DNA from 3 places in the Iodobacter sp. CM08 genome. Region 1 is predicted to be linked to each of the others. Evidence: predicted binding sites of a transcription regulator. Region 1 holds the regulator's gene; each other region holds the start of a gene.
The links. Region 1 encodes NrdR, which represses ribonucleotide reductase genes. Its sites were predicted from a motif close to AAANACNATATATNGTNTTT; they were not measured.
Positions count from the first base shown of each region.

Region 2: R6242_RS15380 (ribonucleoside-diphosphate reductase subunit alpha) is a predicted target of NrdR. The motif match lies at 2,967-2,986, and genes of this name have one in related genera.
Region 3: R6242_RS01850 (ribonucleoside triphosphate reductase) is a predicted target of NrdR. The motif match lies at 2,506-2,525, and genes of this name have one in related genera.

Region 1 covers NZ_JAWQUO010000063.1:1,798-6,234, forward strand. Annotated here, with positions in the region: gene ribD (bifunctional diaminohydroxyphosphoribosylaminopyrimidine deaminase/5-amino-6-(5-phosphoribosylamino)uracil reductase RibD) at 1-962, opposite strand, end outside; gene nrdR (transcriptional regulator NrdR) at 1,133-1,585, opposite strand; gene glyA (serine hydroxymethyltransferase) at 1,848-3,095, opposite strand; gene R6242_RS21280 (hypothetical protein) at 3,202-4,437, opposite strand, start outside.
Region 2 covers NZ_JAWQUO010000027.1:18,061-22,497, reverse strand. Annotated here, with positions in the region: gene R6242_RS15380 (ribonucleoside-diphosphate reductase subunit alpha) at 29-2,890, opposite strand; gene R6242_RS15375 (IPT/TIG domain-containing protein) at 3,586-4,437, shown strand, end outside.
Region 3 covers NZ_JAWQUO010000003.1:5,270-9,706, reverse strand. Annotated here, with positions in the region: gene cobS (adenosylcobinamide-GDP ribazoletransferase) at 1-657, shown strand, start outside; gene R6242_RS01865 (hypothetical protein) at 753-1,016, shown strand; gene modA (molybdate ABC transporter substrate-binding protein) at 1,025-1,771, shown strand; gene modB (molybdate ABC transporter permease subunit) at 1,768-2,448, shown strand; gene R6242_RS01850 (ribonucleoside triphosphate reductase) at 2,562-4,437, shown strand, end outside.

The sequences.
Region 1 (4,437 bases):
TAAAGCAGCATTTCATCCACCAACCCCGCTTGAAATAGCGCCCCAACTAAAACACCGCCCGCCTCAACGGTTACTTGGTTGCAGCCTCGATGACCTAGCTCTTGCAGTAAGGCAGCTAAATCAACTCGACCCTGAGCATCGGCCAAAATCATCACTTCGGCCCCTGCGGCTTCTAAAGCCTGACGCTTAGTCGCGTCATCCTGAGCGCCAACAATCAATACGCCCGCCTGATTAAATAACTTTGCCTTGATCGGCGTTCTAAGCTGGCTGTCAACAACCACACGCAGCGGCTGCCTATCTACCGCAAACTCTCGCACCGTTAGCTGCGGATCATCCGCCAGTACCGTGCCAATACCGGTGAGCATGGCACAAGATCGGGCACGTAGTTTTTGTACATCAGATCGTGCCGCCGGGCCGGTAATCCATTGCGATTGCCCATTAGCGAGCGCGGTGCGGCCATCCAGACTTGCGCCCATTTTTACCGTCAGCCAAGGGCGGGATCGCAGCATGCGGCTGATAAAACCTTTGTGATGCTCAAGTGCGGCGGCGTGTAAAACGCCTGACTCCACCTCAATCCCTGCCGCCGCCAAGCGCGTCAAGCCTTGGCCCGCCACCAGCGGATTAGGATCTGTCAGCGCGGCAACCACGCGCACTACACCGGCTTTCACCAAAGCATCAGCGCAAGGCGGTGTGCGACCATGATGGCTGCAAGGCTCTAGCGTCACGTAAGCCGTAGCACCGCGTGCCAAATCACCCGCAACACTCAAAGCCATGACTTCAGCATGCGCACCAGGAGCCACCTTCACCACACCACCACCCGCAGGCTGACTAAAGCCCGCACCCACCACCTGCCCCTCTTTCACCAACACACAACCCACAGAAGGATTAGGCGTCGCACTATTCTGCCCTAAAGCTGCTTGCCGCAAAGCCAGCTGCATATATTGATGATCGATACTGTTCATGGGTTTACCGGTGTAAAAATAAGGTTCATAAACCCAAATCTTGAACCACTTCGATCGGGAGAACACAGAGGGCCACGGAGAAAAACATAGGAAAGGTTTTCTCCGTGAAACTCCGTGTTCTCTGTGTCCTCCGTGGTTCAAGATTTGGGTTTATTTCGGCATAAAAAACGTTATTCCTTACTCACTTCCCGTATCACATCGCGGAAATCATCGACGTCTTGGAAGGAGCGGTATACGGAGGCGAAGCGGATATAGGCGACTTTGTCGAGCTTGGCGAGTTCAGACATCACCATTTCGCCAATCTGGCGGCTCATGATTTCTCTATCGCCTAAAGACAATGCTTTTTGAATAATTCTAAGAATAGCTTCGTCCACCAGAGGCGTGGGTACTGGCCGTTTATGTAGGGCGCGCTCAAAGCTGGTGCGGATTTTTTCACGATCAAATTCGGCACGCTGACCATTTTGCTTTACCACCTGCGGCAGGCGCACTTCGGCAGTTTCAAAAGTAGTAAAGCGTTTATCGCACACAGGACAACGGCGGCGACGGCGAACCAAATCGCCTTCATCAGATATACGCGAGTCAGCGACCAGCGTATCAGGGGAACCACAGAAGGGGCACTTCATCACAACCCCGCAAAGAACATTCTAGAAATAAACAAAACCCAAATCTCAAAACACGGAGAACGCAGAGAACACGGAGTTTCACGGAAAAAACCTAGACAATGCTCATACTTAGCTTTCAAACAGAACTTAAGCAGACAAGGTCAAGCTCATAAAATGGCGCAGCATCTTTCCAAAGAAAGCCAAACACTTTTTTGACTTTCTCCGTGTGACTCCGTGTCCTCTTTCACTCCGTGTTTTAAGACTTGGGTTTTTTATAGCGAATTTAAGCGCCGTAAACTGGGAAACGGGCGGTTAGTTCTTTTACTTTTACTGCAACGGCTGCAATGTTTGCTTCATCCGCTGGATTGTCCAGCACGTCTGCAATCAAGTTAGCCACGATCACGGCTTCTGCTTCTTTGAAACCACGGGTCGTGATGGCTGGGGAGCCGATACGGATACCAGAAGTCACAAACGGGCTTTCAGGATCGTTTGGAATGGCATTTTTATTGACGGTGATATGCGCTTGGCCCAGTACAGCATCAGCCACTTTGCCGGTAAGACCTTTAGAGCGCAGATCAACTAAGAACATATGCGATTCAGAACGACCAGAAATCACACGCAGGCCACGCTCGATCAAGGTTGCAGCCATGGCTTGTGCGTTTTTCAGTACTTGCTCTTGGTATGTTTTGAACTCTGGTGTTGCCGCTTCTTTAAATGCCACCGCTTTACCGGCGATCACATGCATCAAAGGGCCGCCTTGCAGCGTTGGGAACACATTTGAATTGATCGATTTTTCGAATTCAGCTTTAGCCAAAATCAAACCACCACGCGGGCCGCGCAATGTTTTATGCGTAGTCGATGTCACAAAGTGAGCGTGTGGCACTGGGTTTGGATAAACGCCTGCCGCGATCAGACCAGCGTAATGCGCCATGTCGACCATAAAGTAAGCGCCAACTTTGTCGGCGATTTCACGCATACGCGCCCAATCAAAGCGCAAAGCGTAAGCAGAAGCACCGCCAATCAAAAGCTTAGGCTTGGTTTCAAGTGCTACGCGTTCCATATCGTCGTAATCAATTTCTTCGTTTTCGTTCAGGCCGTAAGCCACGATATTAAATAGCTTACCGGATAAATTAGCTGGCGAGCCGTGTGTAAGGTGGCCACCGTGACCTAGGTTCATACCCATGACGGTATCGCCCGGCTTCAGAATAGAAAAGTACACCGCTTGGTTGGCTTGCGAGCCAGAGTGCGGCTGCACATTGGCATACTCTGCGCCAAACAAGGCTTTAACCCGATCAATGGCCAACTGCTCAACCGTATCAACAAATTCACAACCACCATAAAAACGCTTACCAGGATAACCTTCGGCGTATTTATTGGTCAGTTGTGAGCCTTGCGCTTCCATCACAGCAGGGCTAGTGTAATTTTCTGACGCGATCAGCTCAATGTGCTCATGCTGGCGAACAACTTCACCTGCAATGGCTGCAGCTAGATCTGGATCAAATTGGGCGATAGTAGCGGACTTGGAGAACATAGATTGGCGCTTCCGTAAGTCGGTTGGGAATAAGGAATAGCGCAGGATTCTAACACGGCAAGCTGTTTTGCCAATTGAGGAATTCGTGATAAATCATGATCCACGTTCATAATTCATCCCTAGCTTGCTTTTTTTTACGCCACTGATGGTGAATAATCTTTAATTTATCTTGGAAACCCATGCGATCATCTGACATGAAATCTAGGAACTCTGAAAGCATACGCGATTTCATTAGCGAGTAAAAAGTCAGCGCAGCAATGGGGATAAAGGTCGCAAAAAAGTAGCCAATTCTTAGCCAAGCGGCCTCATGAGCCAAATCAAACAAATTCATCCCCAAGAAGCCCGTCACGGTTGTCCCTACCAAGCCCAAAATAGTCACCACGGTTAAGCGCACCACGGTATCGGCTTGGCGGCGCAAATCATCGTTTTCTAAGTATTGGCTCATACTATGGATCGACTCCCTCACCTCCGCAAATAAGGCCTCGGTCCCCAAATGACGGCGCGCCATATGAAATAGCTGATCGGCCACCACTTGATTAGAAATCTCACTAAACCAGTAACGCTGGGTAAAGCGTAAAAAAGCTTCTTGTAATACGCGAATATCACGCTTAAAACGTCGAGAGGATTTTGCATCGCCAACCTGCAACCGTGACAAGGCCACCGCTAGCCGATCCGAAAAAATCAATAATGCAGCCTTATGGAAGTGCGCAATCGTCATCAATAAAAAATATTGATGACGGAACTGCCCTAAAGCCCCCGTGTAAGGGTCACTAAAAAAACCATGGCCGTGTTTTCCAATCAAGACAAAGGCGTGACCATCACACATCATGCGGGTTGAGGATGAATCATGTCGCCGCTCTGGCACCCAAAAACGATCATAGCAACAATGGGCTTCAAACTCCTGAAACACCTTGGCCGTATAGGGCAAATCTCCTCCTTGGGCGGGGCGAGTCACCAAACCTAGGCGGTAAAAATCTTCATCCGTTAAATCAAAAGGATCATCAAAGGCCAGATAAGCCATTAGCGGCATACGGTGATATTCAATTTGACGATAGCGTAGCTCGCCCTCTTCCTCGGAGTGATGCAGCACTAAAGGCCGCAATAAAGCATCCCAGTGCTGCGCCATGGGAGCGGCGCGAAACTCCCCTACATGCGACAGAAATTTAGATTTATCATCGTAATCAGATACTGCAATCACGCCGCCTTTGGCATCTAGCCACTTCACAGTTTGCAAGCAGCTTGCGGCAGTATGGTCTTCATCCCACTGCGCAGGAAAGGCACGGCCAAAGCGAAACAAGGTGTCTTGCACACGACTAAGCGGCACGTTATCAGCCAAGATTTC
Region 2 (4,437 bases), on a different contig from region 1:
CGTGGGCACAAGTGCCCACCCTACATGTTTACTGGCAGCTCTCGCACTCTGGATTATCAATCGAGCAGAATTTCATATCCGTTGCTGGTAGCTCTGCATCAATCGCTGCCATGGTTGGCGTGGCGCTGATCGAGTTGGCACCGGCTGCAGATGACTGGGTGTAGCCACCGTCTACCGCTACCGCATTCAGCTCACCACCGCTGCCGGTGGATTTTTCTGCTGCCGTGGCGGCCATGGTGCGTAGGTAGTAAGTGGTTTTTAAGCCACGCAGCCATGCAAATTTGTACAGCTCGTCCAGTTTTTTGCCCGATGCACCAGCAAGGTAGAGGTTGAGCGATTGGCCTTGATCGATCCACTTTTGGCGGCGCGATGCGCATTCAACCAACCAGTTTGGATCCACTTCAAACGCCGTTGCGTACAAGTCACGCAAGTCTTGCGGAATGCGCTCTACTTTAGATACCGAGCCATCAAAGAACTTCAGATCAGAGATCATGACGGCATCCCACAGACCGCGCTCTTTTAGATCACGCACTAGGTATTCATTCACCACGGTAAATTCACCTGACAAGTTTGATTTCACAAACAAGTTTTGGTAAGTCGGCTCGATACACGCCGATACGCCGATGATGTTGGCAATGGTTGCCGTTGGCGCAATCGCCAAGCAGTTTGAATTGCGCATGCCGTGGTTGCGGACATGTTCACGCAGCTGTGTCCAATCTAAGCGTGAGCTGGTATCCATTTCTAGATAGCCACCGCGCTCTTCCGCCAGCAACTTAATCGAATCTTGCGGCAAGATGCCACGATCCCACAGGCTGCCTTTGTAGCTTGGATAAGTACCGCGCTCTTTGGCCAGCTCGGTAGATGCCCAGTAAGCGTGATAAGCCACGGTTTCCATGGATAGATCGGCAAACTCAACCGCTGCATCCGAGCCATAAGGCAGGCGCAGCATGTGCAAGCAATCTTGGAAGCCCATAATGCCCATCCCTACCGGGCGATGCTTCAAGTTGGATTCGCGCGCTTTACGCACTGGGTAGAAATTAATGTCGATCACGTTATCCAGCATGCGCATCGCTGTTTTGATGGTGCGGGACAACTTATTGGTATCGAGTTCGCCGTTCTTGATGTGGTTCACCAAGTTCACCGAGCCAAGGTTACATACCGCAATTTCGTTCTCGTTGGTGTTCAGGGTGATTTCTGTACACAGGTTTGAGCTATGAACCACGCCAACGTGCTGCTGCGGGCTGCGAATATTGCAAGGATCTTTAAAGGTGATCCAAGGATGGCCAGTTTCAAACAGCATGGACAGCATCTTGCGCCATAAGCCCAGCGCAGGAATCTTCTTAGCGATCTTCATTTCGCCGCGCGCGGCTTTTGCTTCGTAAGCCACGTAGGCTTTTTCAAAGTCTTTACCAAATTTATCGTGCAAATCTGGCGCTTCGGATGGGCTAAATAATGTCCAATCCGCGCCCTGCATCACGCGCTTCATGAATAAATCAGGAATCCAGTTGGCGGTATTCATATCATGCGTGCGGCGACGATCATCACCGGTGTTCTTACGCATTTCTAGGAATTCTTCGATATCTGCGTGCCAAGTTTCAAGGTAAGCGCACACCGCACCCTTACGCTTGCCGCCTTGGTTTACGGCTACGGCGGTGTCATTCACTACTTTCAGGAAAGGCACAATCCCTTGAGACTTACCATTGGTGCCCTTGATATGGCTGCCCAACGAGCGCACAGGTGTCCAATCGTTACCCAAACCACCAGCATATTTAGACAGCAGCGCGTTTTCTTTCAGCGCTTCGTAAATGCCTTCTAGATCATCAGACACGGTGGTGAGGTAGCAGCTAGAAAGCTGGCTACGACGGCTACCGGCGTTAAATAGCGTTGGGGTGGAGCTCATAAAATCGAAGCTAGACAAGACGTTGTAGAACTCGATCGCACGCTCTTCGCGGTTGATTTCATTCATCGCCAAGCCCATCGCTACGCGCATAAAGAAGCTTTGTGGCAGCTCGATGCGCGTGTCTTCGATATGCAGGAAGTAACGGTCATACAGGGTTTGCAGGCCAAGATAGCCGAATTGGTAATCGCGGCTATGATCCAGCGCCGCGCCTAATTTGGCTAAATCGTACTGAGCGAGGTTTTCATCAAGTAGCTCAGCATCGATACCGCGCTTGATAAATTGCGGGAAGTAATCAGCATACTTAGACGCCATTTCTTCGTGGCTGACTTCCTTGCCCAAGACTTCAGAGCGCAGATTGTTCAGCAGTAAACGCGCGGTGACAAAGCTATACGCTGGGTCTTTTTCAATCAGCTGACGCGACGACATAATCAGCGCGCGGCGAACTTCTTCTGCCGGTACGCCGTCGTAAACGTTTTTTAAGGTTTCAGCCAACATCGCAGCTTGATCGGTAGTGCCTTCCAAGCCTTTGCAGCAAGAAGCGATCAGCGCTTTTAATTGCGCTAAATCGAGCGGGCGGCTGCTGCCATTTGGGTACAGCACATTGATTTCGTGATGATGCTCAGGCTCAAAGCGCGAATGACGCTCTTTGCTGCGCTCTTCGCGATACAAAACATAGGCGCGGGCCACATCGTGCTCACCGGCACGCATCAGCGCCAGCTCGACCTGATCTTGGATATCTTCAATATGAATCGCGCCGCCTTCTGGCTTACGACGCATTAGCGCCGAAACAACAGATTCAGTCAGCAAGATGGCTTTTTGACGTACAGCGGCACTAGACGCAGCATCGCTACCGAGCACAGCGATAAAGGTTTTGGTCACTGCTACGGTGATTTTGTTCGGTGCAAATGGCACCACCGATCCATCACGGCGAATGGTTTTGTAATCGGCATAGCTGCTGTGATTTTGAGCAGTATTAACGCTATCGGTCATAGGGCTCTCATTAATGTAGTGGGCAGGCAAGGCGGCTGCGTCTTGCTGTGGATAATTCTGTGGATTTCTTGTGGAGAAACACTATATGTAGTGTCCCTCAAGAAGAGTTAACACAAATACTAGTGTCTTTAGCCCAGTTAGGCAAGCAGATGACAAAGGAGAAAATGTACAGCTGGACGGTGCAAAAAGGCAGTTCCAGTAAAGCCGTGTATTTGTGGCGGCTTAACCGCGTTTGTAAAAAAATACCTGCCGAAAAATAAGCCTGATTCCACGATTATGCACAGATTAAAAACAACACATTGCCGCAGCAAGCTCAACGAACAGATCCCTAACAGCCGATTGCCTAATAAACAATCATTCGGTGTTTTTAAGCTGCCCTAAATTGTACAAAATTCAGCCCGCCTAACTCGTTTTTCCTACTGTAGGCCTTGCCTTTTTCTAGGGCGATTTTTTCTAATACGGCTTACATTCCATTGCATACATAAGAATATGCTTACGTATTATACGTTACTTTAAATGTCCGTTTGATTCCCATAGAATAAGCGAATCTCAGGCCTGCAGCATCCCGCTCTAAGCCAGCTCTCGTTTTATTTTTAGGACTCTCTTCTATCGTGCCCTCTTCTTTTAAACCTAAAAAATCAAACACTGCTTTTCAAAACATTCAATTTTTCAGCAAAAAAACAATCAGCCTCAGTGTGCTGCTCGCCATTAGCGCGTGTGGAGGAGGTGGCGGTTCTTCTGAGCCAGGCTCCACCAGCACGGTTGCCACCACAGCCTCCACGCCCGTAGTCAGCACCCTGCCACCTGCAACGGCCTTTACCATTGAAAACATCAGCCCGCTAGAAGCCAGCGAGAACGAAAAACTTACCGTAACAGGCCAAGGATTCACGGGCATCAAGCAGGTTGTTATGGGCGGTGTTGAGCTGGGCTTTAAGCTTATTTCAGACCAGCAAATAGAAGTCATGCTTAATGATGCGGCACAATCGGGCGAGCTGGAGCTGCGCAAAGAAAACAGCAGTGTGCAGGCCCGGCAAAGAGTCATCATTGCCGAGCCACGCGTGCTTGAGTTATCCGGCACGGAGCTAAACACAGGTGAAACACTGATTTTGCGTGGACGTCAGCTAAACCAGCTGAAAAGCGTACGCTTAGGCGGGGTGATGCTGCCAGGGATTAAACAGTCTGCCACTGAATACTATGTCAGCATTCCGGACACGGCACGTTCAGGCTACCTGACTTTAGAAGATAAACGAGGCCGACAACAGACTCTGCCGCAAGTTATGCAGATCTGGCGGCCAGTGGCCCAGCCCGAGCTGCGCCCTGCCTTTGGCTTTGCTGGGCAAACCATTAGCATCACCGGCCAAGGCATTGATCAAGTTGAGCAGCTTTTATTTACCCCTAACCAGCGCGCCACCATCAAAAGCCGCTCAGAAAATCGCCTTGAAGTAGAGATTCCTGAAAAAGCCCTCAGCGGCCCACTGACCTTTGCATGGGGCAAAAACACACTAACTAGCCAAGTGCGTTTTGAAATTGCCACACAAATCAGCGCA
Region 3 (4,437 bases), on a different contig from region 1:
GGCCTACTGGCCGCTGCTGCACCGTGGTTTCCTGTGGTGGGTTTATTAATAGGCGCATTTTTAGCGCTGCTGGGCTCTTGGGCTAATCTGATTGACCCTTGGCTCTTTGCTTTAGTGGTGTTTTTAGCGTGGACATGGATTACCGGCGGCCTGCATCTGGATGGTCTTGCCGATATGGCCGATGGTTTGGGCGCTGCGCATCGAGACCCCGAGCGATTTTTAGCCGTGCTCAAAGACCCTCATTTAGGCAGTTTTGGGGTATTAGCCTTGATTACCCAATCTGCTGCCAAGCTGGTGTTGCTGATGCTGCTGGCTAAGCAGCAAGCATGGCTGGCCCTGCTATTGATTCCGGCGTGGGCACGTTTAGGCGTGCTGTATTGGAGCCGCTTACCCGCACTAGCTTCCGGCATGGCCGAGCAATTTGCTTGGCAAAAAAGCAGTTGGTCTTTATATATTATTTTGGCGCTACTCTTAGCGGCATCCTATTTTCTAGCCCCGCCTGTACTTGCCGCACCGCTGCTGATTTGGGCTTATGCCAAGTGGCTGATGCATAAATTAGGCGGCATGACGGGGGATTGCTTGGGGGCGGGGATAGAAATAACAGAAACAGGGCTGTTATGCTGTGCTGTGCTGCTGAAGTTCATCTTGCATTATTGATGTTATGCAACAGGCACAATAAGAGTTGAAATGCTTGCAGTGGGCGGCTTCAAGTAAAAAATGCACAGTTACTTTGTGCTTAATCAGGTGAAGGTATGAAAATTATTCGTAGTATTGAAGTATGGGAAAAGGGCATGGATGGGGGCTTTATTGGCCATTTGCCACTGGCAGAAACCATCAGTGTGCCATTTCTCTTTAGCCTGTTTCAGCATGAGCAAGATCAGCCCGATGAAGAAATGAAGCTCTCCTATATGTTGGATGAAGCACTCATTGCCCAGCTGCAGCCCTATGTGGCCGAGCAGATGAATTTAGCCCTGCACGATTATATTCTGACCGCACATGGTCAGCCCGATTACTAAAGGAAGCTATGCTGCGCCTGCTGTGTTTTTTATTGTTTGCCCTACCCGTACACGCCCAAACGCTGCGGATTGCTGCGGCGTCTGATTTGGCTTATTGCATTGAAGACTTAAATGCGGTGTTTAAGCAGAGCCAGCCCAGTGCAGAGTTCAAAGTAAGCCTAGGTTCTTCTGGTAATTTCTATACCCAAATCGCCGCAGGTGGGCCGTTTGATGTGTTTTTATCTGCCGATCAAGCTTATCCCAAACAGCTGGCTGCCAGTGGTGCTGCAGAGTTATCTACTCTAAAGCCGTACGCGATTGGCCGCTTAGCGCTATGGACGATGCAGCCTAATGTGGTGCTTGATTTAGCCCGCTTGGGTGATGCAGGCATTAAGCGTATTGCCATTGCTAATCCAGATCACGCCCCCTATGGCCAAGCCGCCCGTGCCGCTATGCAGCAGGCGGGAGTATGGGATACGGTTAGCCCTAAATTAGTATTGGGCAATAATATTGCGCAAGCCGCGCAATTTGTACAAACCGGCAATGCCGATGTGGGTTTGGTGGCGTATTCACTGCTTAAATCCCCTGCTTTAAGCGGGGTGGGTCGATCACTGCTACTGCCAGCGCAAAGCCACCCTCCGCTGATTCAGGCGGCGATTGTGACGCGCTATGGTAAGGGCAATCCGCTAGCAGTCAGCTACGTGGGTTTTCTACAAAGCAATACGGCCCGCAGCACGCTGCAACGTTGTGGCTTTGATTTGCCGGAGCGCCATTGAGCCCAGAGCTTTTTGCCACCTTATGGTTAACGCTAAAGTTGGCGGGCGTTACCACGCTGTGCCTTTTGCCGATTAGTATTATTTTGGCGCGCTGCCTGTGTGAATGCCGCAGCAACTGGGTGCTGTTGCTAGAAATCATCGTCACTCTTCCCATCGTATTGCCGCCCACCGTGATTGGCTTTTATCTGCTGCAGATCTTTGCACCGCAAGCCTTGGCAGGGTCTTGGTGGGTTGCTATCTTTGGCCAGCCGCTGGCGTTTAGCTTTAGTGGCCTAGTGGTGGGCTCCATTCTCTACAGCCTGCCTTTTGCTGTGCAACCTATCCAAACAGCGATACGTGGTGTTTCCCCTGAGCTAATCGAATCAGGCCGTGCCTTAGGTGGATCGGCAAGCAAGGTGTTTTGGGGCGTGGTGTTGCCCGCTGCAAGGCATGGTATTTATAGCGGCGCAGCGCTTTCTTTTGCCCATACCGTGGGCGAATTTGGCGTGGTGCTGATGTTGGGTGGCAATATCGCAGGCGAAACGCGGGTTGCATCCATTGCGCTATTTGATGCTACTCAAAGGCTGGATTACGCCAGCGCACATCAATATGCCATTGCATTATTGATTATTGCCGCCTTGATGGTCTTGGTGATTGCAGGGCTAAGGCGTTATGCAGATTCGCATGGCAAGGCTTAGCCTGTAATTTTTTGATTACCGTCAAATACCCTATATCTAGTTAAACATTGATGCTTTAAACACCATATATTGTGGTCTGTGAAAATATTCTACCTTGATCTAGGTGGGGAAAAATGACCATATACCCGCAATATGTGCTGAAACGCGATGGCCGCATCGTGCCATTTGATGCTGATAAAATCCGCCTTGCTTTATTAAATGCCAGCCGGATCACCGGTGAGTTTGATGAAGCAGAGGCGCTGCGTTTAAGCACGCTGGTCAGTAGCCGTTTACGCGGTGATTTAACTCCCACCATTGAGCAGATTCAGGATCAGGCTGAAGAAGCGCTGCTGCAATATCATTATTTAAAAACTGCCCGTGCCTATATTGTTTATCGCAGCCAACATGCGCGTTTGCGCTCGGACGTGCGCACCGTGGTGGATGTTGAATCGTCGATTAATGAATATCTGGATCAATCAGATTGGCGGGTAAATGCCAATGCCAATCAGGGCTGGAGCTTGGGTGGGCTAATTTTAAATACCAGCGGCAAGATGATAGCCAATTACTGGCTAAGCCATGTTTATCCACCAGAAATTGGCGAGGCGCATCGCTCTGGTGCCATGCATATTCATGACTTAGATATGCTTTCGGGCTATTGCGCAGGCTGGTCTTTACGCCGCCTATTGCAAGAGGGTTTTAATGGCGTGCCGGGCAAGGTAGAAGCCAAACCGCCTAAGCATTTCTCTGCCGCCATTGGCCAGATTGTTAACTTTTTAGGTACTTTGCAAAATGAATGGGCGGGTGCGCAGGCATTTAGCTCGTTTGATACCTATATGGCGGCATTTATTCGTGCCGATAATCTGCAATACACACAGGTAAAGCAGTATATCCAAGAGCTGATTTACAACCTGAATGTACCCAGCCGCTGGGGCACGCAAACGCCATTTACCAATCTGACTTTCGATTGGATCTGCCCAGAAGATTTGCGCGAACAAATTCCCTATGTGGGCGGTAAGGAAATGCCGTTTAGCTATGGCGATCTGCAAACTGAAATGGACATGATTAACCGCGCTTATATCGAAGTGATGATGGAAGGCGATGCGCTGGGGCGGGTGTTTACTTTCCCGATTCCCACCTACAACATCACTAAAGATTTTGCCTGGGATCACCCCAATACCGATCTTTTGTTTGAAATGACCGCTAAGTATGGCCTGCCCTATTTCCAGAATTTCTTAAATTCAGATCTAGAGCCGCATATGGTGCGCTCGATGTGCTGTCGCTTGCAGCTTGATCTGCGCGAGCTGTTAAAGCGCGGTAATGGCTTATTTGGCTCTGCCGAGCAAACTGGATCGCTAGGTGTGGTGACCATCAACTGCGCGCGGATTGGTTACGAGTTTAAAGGCAATGAAGCGGGCCTCTTAGCGCGGATTGATACGCTGATGGAGCTGGCTAAGCAGTCTTTAGAAATTAAACGCAAACTAATCGGTCGTTTAATTGATAGTGGACTTTACCCCTATACCAAGCGTTACTTAGGCACGCTGCGTAATCACTTCAGCACGCTTGGGGTGAATGGTATTAACGAAATGATTCGCAATTTTAGCGATGATCAGGACGATATCAGCTCTGAAGCAGGCTACGCCTTAGCCATCCGCCTGCTGGATCATATCCGCGCCAAAATGAGCGAGTTTCAAGAAGAAACCGGCCATCTTTATAACTTAGAAGCCACACCCGCCGAAGGCACGACTTATCGTTTTGCCAAAGAAGATAAAAAGTTTTATCCCGATATTTTGCAAGCAGGTACGGCAGAGCAGCCCTTCTATACCAACTCCAGCCAACTGCCAGTGGGCTTTACCGATGACCCATTTGAAGCGCTAGGCCGTCAGCAGGAATTACAGCGTAAATATACTGGTGGTACGGTGCTGCATCTGTATATGAACGAGGCGATTTCTAGCCCCGCAGCGTGCAAAGCGCTGGTGAAAAAAGCGCTAACTAACTACCGCCTGCCCTATA